Regions from separate parts of the Vibrio alfacsensis genome, predicted to be linked through region 2. Evidence: predicted binding sites of a transcription regulator. Region 2 holds the regulator's gene; the other holds the start of a gene.

Region 1 (4,275 bases), on a different replicon from region 2:
AAGATATCTGGGAGGTGCTCATCGGTATCAAGTTGAGCTTGCTTGCTATACGCGTCTTTTACAAACTTTAGTCCTTGTCGATAGTCCATTTTGCACCAGCAGCTATGGGCCATAACGAGAAGCGCTTTAATTTCACCGTCGACAAATAGTATTTGTTCGGCGCGTATTAGGCACTGTTCCGCAATACGAAAAGTGCGCTCTGGGTCAACTTTAATTAAGCCTTTAATGGCATCGAGTTCAGATTCAAGCTGAAATTGGTTTTTTTCCAACGTTTCCATCCATGACTAACGAACTGGAATCTACATCTAAAATAAGTGGTTAGATGTATCAATCTTCTTAGGGCGGGATGAATACCACACCTAAACTTATATGTTTACTGTAAACATATTGGTTACTGTCAACATGTAAGTTACTATCAACATGTAAGCTACTGTAAACATATAACTTACAGTAAAAAAATAGGTTACTGAATGTATACCGCGCCCGGCCTCGATTTACTACTATTAATTGAGTAGATTGTTAGCGACTTATGACAATAATTGCTTGATAGTGAGCGGGACATCGGTGACTTTTAATCGCTGTGCGGCAGTAAGCCCCTCTTTATCTTGGTAACATAAATTATGCCAAGCTCGGAATATATCTAAAAGCGGCAAAATCCCTGCAGGACGTAATTTGCGACGAGGTTCGTTAATGAATGTCTCAAACAATAACTGGAAACGGTTTTGATAGAACTGTATGTGACGAGTTGTTGCCACGTTGAGCCACGACTCAGGTTCATTTTTATCGCCAGCTAAGTAGCAAATGCCTTTTGTACTTTCTCCTTGATTGGAAATACCCCAGCGATCTCGCCACCAACTCATATAGGCAATATCCACTTTGCCAAACGGCGCGGCCATATCCCAATGGGCATCTTCTTCGACATACATCAGATCAACGTTTTTTTCTTGAATACGAGATAAGCAAACGCTCAATGCTGCAGAGCGAAGCAGGGGATCTTGAGGCATATAGATAGAAACTCGCTTTTCGGAGTTGCACATATCCAACACATGCAAATAATGCGCGTAAGAGGTGTAAGGAGGGCGAATTAATGCGCCTTTAGATGGATAGTGGAAAATCGAAAGATTCCCTAGTGGATCCTCTACGTTGCCACGAGCCAAAATCGTTTGGTATTTTTGGTCAATGCGTTCTCGTAACTTGTTTGATGGTGCTGGCGGTGCTTCACTGGCTTCTGCTGTGTATTCTTGGGACACGAAGCGTGATACTTCATCGTAAGGATTGTGATCGATATTTGCGACAGGCTCATCATCAACAGAATAGTTAACATGCTGACATAGGATATAACCAGAATGCGCTTCTCCAGACACTATCCAATAGACACCATTGTTACTTTTAGGTTGTAGAGCGACATAGTTTGATGCTAGCTCGTAATGATTTGCATGGTTGACCCAGCGTGCATCAATCGTCGCAAGTTTACGACGGCAACGGCTTGCAATATGATCAACATGGTCATAAAACGTTTTTGGATTGATATTGAGCTTGCGGCAGATCTCGCGAACAGAATAACCAGTAAACAGCAGCCCCATTAAGTTCTCTTGGAACTGAAGCTTTTTATTAATGCCAGACCATTTGTCGACAAAAGTGCTTTGACACGCTTTGCATCGGTAACGCTGGCGATCGCCACTGTAACCAAAAGCATGGTAGAGGTGTTTATGGGTATGAACAGAAAGCCCAAAGTTTTCACAGTCACCATTGCGACAAGCCGGTAACCCATCGCTGTGGACGTGTCTCAAGCGATGAAGTTCATTCACCACATCGCGGTTGTTAAGTAAGGGGGGGAAAGCTCCACATTCACGGCATACCATCGCCGGACGTTTAGGGTTAGCATGTTGCAAAACGTATCGCTTTGCATCGCTCAATCCAAAGTTGTCACACGCCAATGTTTTACAAAAGTTGAGTTGTAACCCATCTGCGTCCTTTGGCAGTTCGCCGTTAGACACAATCGCCCCCTCGGGATAATTCGAGCAGCCGGTCAGGCTCCGGCTGCAATTTACTACTTATACCCAAGAATCTCGGGGTTGCCTGGGTATATTTGTTTCTTAGATGTTGATTGCGGTTTCTAGAGCCACTTTCATCATGTCGTTAAATGACTTCTGACGCTCTTCAGAGCTTAGTTTTTCACCACGGATGATGTGGTCAGAAACTGTCAGGATAGTTAGCGCTTTCGCGCCTAGGTCTGCAGCTACGCCGTAGATACCAGCCGCTTCCATGTCTACACCTAGGATGCCTAGTTTTTCCATCTTCTCGAAAAGGTCGGCTTCTGGTGTGTAGAACAGGTCTGCAGAGAATACGTTACCAACTTTAACCGGTACTTCTTGAGCTCGTGCTTGGTTAACCGCTTCTTCTAGAAGACCGTAGTCAGCGATGGCAGCGAAGTCGTGGTTGTTGAAGCGGATACGGTTAACTTTTGAGTCTGTAGAAGCTCCCATACCGATAACAACGTCCATCAGTTTAACGTCATCACGTACAGCGCCACAGCTGCCTACACGGATTACGTTTTTCACGCCGTACTCAGCGATCAGTTCGTGTACATAGATACAGCAAGAAGGGATACCCATACCATGGCCCATTACAGACACTTTTTTACCTTTGTAAGTACCAGTAAAACCGAACATGTTACGAACATCACAAACTTGTTTCACATCTTCTAGGAACGTTTCTGCAATGTATTTTGCGCGCAACGGGTCGCCCGGCATTAGAACGGTTTCTGCGAAATCACCTGGTTGTGCGTTAATGTGTGGGGTTGCCATAAGTGCTCTCCAAAGTTTTGTTCAGATAAAACGCCTCTAGTATAGGACGCTATTACCAATTCTGTTGAACTTGTTCGTTTTCTTTGAGGCAATAATATCGGGACGACCAAGAGGTACTTGAGAGTTAAGTCACAAAATGGTTCGTTTTCTCAGTAAAACTTCTTGTTGATAACTAAATATGTTGAAAGCGGTGGGGCAATCGATTTGCTCGTGAGTTATTTAGTGGTTTCGTAGGCTTTTTAGAGATGCCAGTATTTTAAAAAATTTTCTGATCGAATCTAAGACGTGGCAGTAAAAGTTAGTGTTGTACAAATTAATATCTTGTACAAACTTATATCACTTGCTATAAGTTATACAACAAAACATTTTGTATAGGGGCGCGGCATCATGGAATCATCAATCAAAGTAGGTATTAGTTCTTGTGTAATGGGTCAACGTGTGCGTTTCGACTCAGGACACAAAATCAGCAACTTCGTTACTAAAGAATTAGATGGATACTTCAGTTTCGTGCCTGTATGTCCAGAAGTGGGGGTTGGCATGACAGTGCCTAGACCAACCATTCGCCTAGTGAGTAACGAAGAGCGCATTGCATTGGTGGAAACCAAAAATCCTGAAAACGACCATACCGATAAAATGCTGACGTATTCAGAAAACAAAGTGAACGAGCTTCAAGGGGAACAGCTGTGTGGCTACATCGTATGTGCTAAATCCCCGACTTGTGGCATGGAACGCGTAAAAGTGTACAGTAAGAACAATGCGGCGAAAGAGGGGGTGGGGCTCTACACCAAGACCCTAATGGAAAAAATGCCGTGGCTACCCGTTGAAGAAGATGGACGCTTAAATGATCCAGTACTAAAAGAGAACTTCATTACCCGCGTTTACTGCCTAAATGACTTTTATGAGTCGATGGGTGGTGAGCCAACCCGCGGCAAGATCATCGAGTTTCACTCTCGCTATAAGTTAACGTTAATGGCACATCACCCAGAATCGTATAAATCGTTAGGACGTTTAGTCGCAGATATCGCGAGTTATGATATGGATACTTTTCATAGTCTGTATCGCCTAGGTTTAATGAAAGCGTTGCAGAATCGGGCAAGCCGTAAAAATAACACAAACGTTTTGATGCACTTGCAAGGTTACTTTAAGCGCTCACTGAATCCAGAAGAAAAAGCCGAGCTGGCTACCGTGATCAGTGATTATCGTACAGGCTTATTGCCGTTGCTTGCGCCTCTTACGTTGATTAAACACTACCTTAATGCTTACCCAGATGAGTATCTACAAAAGCAAAAGTACATAGACCCACATCCACAGGAGATGAGATTACGCTATGGTTTGTAGCAAAGAAGAGAAATTATATGCTATCCGAGATGTTTCAGAGCTAACCGGTGTTAAGCCGGTTACGCTTCGCGCTTGGCAACGACGTTACAACTTAATACAGCCACAGAGAACAGACAAAGGACATCGTGTA
Region 2 (4,275 bases):
GTAAGCTGCAACAAATCACTTTACCGACACTGATCATTCACGCAAAAGATGATCCCTTTATGACCGACGATGTCATTCCAAAGTTTGTACTGCCTGACAATATTGATTATCGCCTGTATGAGCATGGTGGGCATGTGGGTTTTCTAACTGGGACCGCCTTAAAACCTAAGTTTTGGTTAGAAGAGGCCTTGCCGGCCTATTATGAAAGCATCTCTTCCGAGTACCTTTCTGCTGTATCCGCATCACGAACCTTGTAAACTAACTGAGGCAAATAGCCCTAACCGTCATAAAAGTTTGAGGTATTTATGATCATTCCATGGCAAGACATCGCGCCAGATACACTAGAAAACCTGATCCGTGAATTCGTTCTCCGTGAGGGGACAGACTATGGTGCGGTAGAAATTTCGTTACAAGACAAAATCGAACAAGTGAAGCTGCAACTAGAGAAAGGCGAAGCAGTCATCGTCTTTTCAGAGCTTCATGAAACGGTTGATATACAGCTAAAAGCAAAGTTTTAGACCTCTCACATTTTTGCTGAATCCCTCTCGATGACAACGGCTTGTTACATGCTATAGTGGGATTTCGACCGTGCAGCATATTCGTATGCTGCACATTACAGGTAAGTATTTTTCGACAAGGTTTGTCATGTCAGCGAAACATCCAATCATTGCGGTTACTGGTTCGTCCGGTGCCGGCACTACAACTACATCCGAAGCTTTCCGTAAGATGTTCAATATGATGAACATCAAACCTGCATGGGTGGAGGGTGATAGCTTTCACCGTTTTACTCGTCCAGAAATGGATGTCGAAATCCGCAAAGCTCGAGAGCAAGGCAAGCACATCAGCTACTTTGGTCCTCAAGCCAATGACTTTCCCGGCCTAGAATCATTTTTCCGCCAATTTGGTGCAGAGGGCACGGGCAGCGTACGCCGATACCTGCACACCTTTGATGAGGCGGTGCCTTACAATCAAATGCCTGGCACTTTCACACCGTGGCAAGACTTACCCGAAAACAGTGACGTCTTGTTCTATGAGGGGTTGCATGGCGGCGTGGTGGATGGCGAAGTAGACGTTGCTCAACATGTCGATTTTTTGATTGGCATGGTCCCTATCGTAAACTTGGAATGGATTCAAAAATTCGTCCGTGACACCCGTGATCGCGGACACTCACGTGAGGCTGTAATGGACTCCATTGTGCGTTCTATGGACGACTACTTAAACTACATTACCCCACAATTTTCTCGCACTCACATCAACTTCCAGCGCGTACCGACGGTGGACACATCCAACCCGCTAAACGCAAAAGGGATCCCAAGCCTAGATGAAAGTTTCGTTGTGATTCGCCTGCGCGGAATTAAGAATGTCGACTTCCCGTACCTATTGGCGATGATTGATGGCTCATTTATGTCACGCCATAACACCATTGTGGTGCCTGGTGGTAAAATGAGCTTTGCTATGGAGCTCATTGTTAGGCCAATACTGCAACAACTCATCGAAACGGGAAAAATCGGGTAGAAACGTCCGTATTAAGGTGTTTACTTTTCATACCGTGATCATGTGCACAGTTTTGCTTACAAAATCTCCGCCATGGCACGATTAAAATCAAGAAATCGTTTTAGAAAAAGGATACTATTTCTAACCGAAACATAAGAGAGCTTGCAGCATAGAAAAAGTGCTCTTATTCTAGTAGGCCAATTCAGGCTGAGCTAAAATATGGATAGCGCAAGCGTACCCTGCAGAGGAAGTGAGATATTATGGTTCTAGGTAAACCTCAAACCGACCCAACATTAGAATGGTTTCTTTCACACTGTCACATTCATAAGTACCCATCAAAAAGCACGCTAATTCACGCGGGCGAAAAAGCAGAAACTTTGTACTACATCGTTAAAGGTTCTGTTGCGGTTCTTATCAAGGACGAAGAAGGTAAGGAGATGATCCTTTCTTACCTAAACCAAGGTGACTTCATTGGTGAGCTTGGCCTATTCGAAGAAGACCAAGAGCGTACAGCTTGGGTTCGTGCTAAATCTCCTTGTGAAGTGGCAGAAATTTCTTTCAAGAAGTTCCGTCAACTTATCCAAGTAAACCCAGATATCCTTATGCGCCTTTCTGCGCAGATGGCTCGTCGTCTTCAAGTTACTAGCCAAAAAGTAGGTGACCTAGCGTTCCTAGACGTAACTGGTCGTATCGCTCAGACTCTTCTGAACCTAGCTAAACAACCAGATGCGATGACTCACCCAGACGGCATGCAAATCAAGATCACTCGTCAAGAAATCGGTCAAATTGTTGGCTGTTCTCGTGAAACCGTTGGTCGTATCTTGAAAATGCTAGAAGAACAAAACCTAATCTCTGCACACGGTAAAACTATCGTTGTATACGGGACTCGTTAATTTCTTAATCAGTTAGTTTATTCATTAACTAACTTCTCATCGAAATAACGTTCAAATTATAAAGCCACCCTCGGGTGGCTTTTTCTTTACTTGGATTCGTGTTATTTACTGTCCGTGCTCTCAAAGATTTTGTCTGCTGATGCCGCAACAAACCCCGAGTACAGTTCGCCGCTTTCCATCGGGTAACGTTTCGCAAATTCATAGAAACCACCAGGGATGACTTGTGCCCCATCCATGAATGTGACCGGGACTTTATCTGCCATGGTAGAAGACTGCTCTAAAAGTACTTCTGGAGTGCCTTTTACTTCACCACCATTTTCGTTAATGATAAAGCCTGCTTCTCGCAAATAGTCATTCACCTGCTTCACTTCTTCATACTGATTAAGCTGATTGACACTCACTGTAAAGTGGTTAGCTCCGTAACCATGAGCCGCTAGCCAAGAAGCGTATTCACTCTCTTTCGCTAAAATTTGGAAGTCAGCATAGCTAAGGTCCCACAAACGTCCGCCGTACAAAAAGTCACTGCCGGTCAGTTTAGAAGCATCAACCTGCTCTACCAGTTTATGAACAATGCCTTGTAGCTCTGGTGAGCACTCATCCACTTTCAATTCACTGATGAAGACTTTTGGTTGTTTCGGATCTGGATGCTCAAAATGTTTTGCCACCAGCTTTTTGCTTTCAAATACGTAGTCACCACAGGCTTTGTAACCCACCGCTAGGAATGGCTTCGCCAACGTTTCAATGCCTAGAGGAGCGACATTAAACGTACGCAGCGCAATATGGTCATTAATAAGAGGTTCATCTTCTTGTAGAAGTTGATGCACTTTAGCAGCAGATGGGCAAAGACGTTGAATATAGTCTTTCCACAGCGATTCAAATAGCAGGTCGGGCGTCATAACAACTCCTTGTTACGAAATGTTCAGTTATAGGTAGAAGAAGTTGACCACTCGTTCACAGCCGAAAGGCTGTCCAGAATTAAGAACGAGTGGTCATCAACCTGTGACGGTATGTGTGGCATTAAGTGCCAGTCAGTCAACACGCTCTGGAAAGTCTTAAGCTCACCTTTGGCGTTTGCCAGCGCTTACCTGAATTCTAATGAGGTAAATAGCTCTGGCCGATAGAAGCAGTAATACTTTGTCACCGCTTCGTATACTTGATTACAAGCTAACACCCGGGCTCAATGTTGCAGGTAAGATCGTTTCTTGTCCCTCCATTGATGCCATTGGGTACGCACAGTAGTCCGCTGCATAATAAGCACTTGGACGTAGATTACCTGACGCACCAGGGCCGCCAAACGGAGCATCACCACTTGCTCCCGTTAATTGGCGATTACGGTTCACGATGCCAGCTCTGATATGATCAACGAAGTAGTCCCACTCTTGGTCGTCAGTTGAAACGAGACCTGCGGATAGACCAAATCGCGTATCGTTGGCTAACTCAACCGCTTTTTCTAACCCTTCGTAGCGTACAACTTGCAGCAGTGGGCCGAAGTACTCTTCATCTGGTAACTCCGCAATGTTCGTCACATCGATGATCCCCGGAGAAACAAACGCCGCTTCACCTGCTTTTGCTTCAATCAAGCTTTCGCCACCCAGTGCTTGTAAGTTCGCTTGTGCATCCAAAATTAACTTGGCTGCCGCAACCGAAATTTGTGGTCCCATGAATGGCGCAGGCTCTGCAAAAGGTTGGTCTACACGAATATTGCGTGTCGCTTCCACCAGCTTCGTGATCACGGCATCGCCTTTGTCACCAAACGGGATATACAGACGGCGTGCACAGGTACAGCGTTGGCCTGCACTAATGAATGCCGATTGAATGATGGTGTAAACTGTCGCATCTAGATCACCGTAGTTATCCGAGATAACCATCGGGTTGTTACCGCCCATTT

What was found. Region 2 encodes CRP, which controls carbon source genes, mostly activating them, when cyclic AMP is high. Its sites were predicted from a motif close to TGTGANNNNNNTCACA; they were not measured.
Region 1: deoD (purine-nucleoside phosphorylase) is a predicted target of CRP. The motif match lies at 2,926-2,941, and genes of this name have one in related genera.

What each region holds. Positions count from the first base shown of each region.
Region 1 is NZ_AP024166.1:278,110-282,384, forward strand. It holds gene VA249_RS15955 (tetratricopeptide repeat protein) at 1-269, opposite strand, end outside; gene VA249_RS15960 (lactate dehydrogenase) at 528-1,997, opposite strand; gene deoD (purine-nucleoside phosphorylase) at 2,097-2,807, opposite strand; gene VA249_RS15970 (YbgA family protein) at 3,195-4,145, shown strand; gene VA249_RS15975 (MerR family transcriptional regulator) at 4,135-4,275, shown strand, end outside.
Region 2 is NZ_AP024165.1:2,855,971-2,860,245, forward strand. It holds gene VA249_RS13155 (hydrolase) at 1-257, shown strand, start outside; gene VA249_RS13160 (YheU family protein) at 306-518, shown strand; gene VA249_RS13165 (phosphoribulokinase) at 646-1,515, shown strand; gene crp (cAMP-activated global transcriptional regulator CRP) at 1,755-2,387, shown strand; gene VA249_RS13175 (DUF1338 domain-containing protein) at 2,489-3,283, opposite strand; gene astD (succinylglutamate-semialdehyde dehydrogenase) at 3,545-4,275, opposite strand, start outside.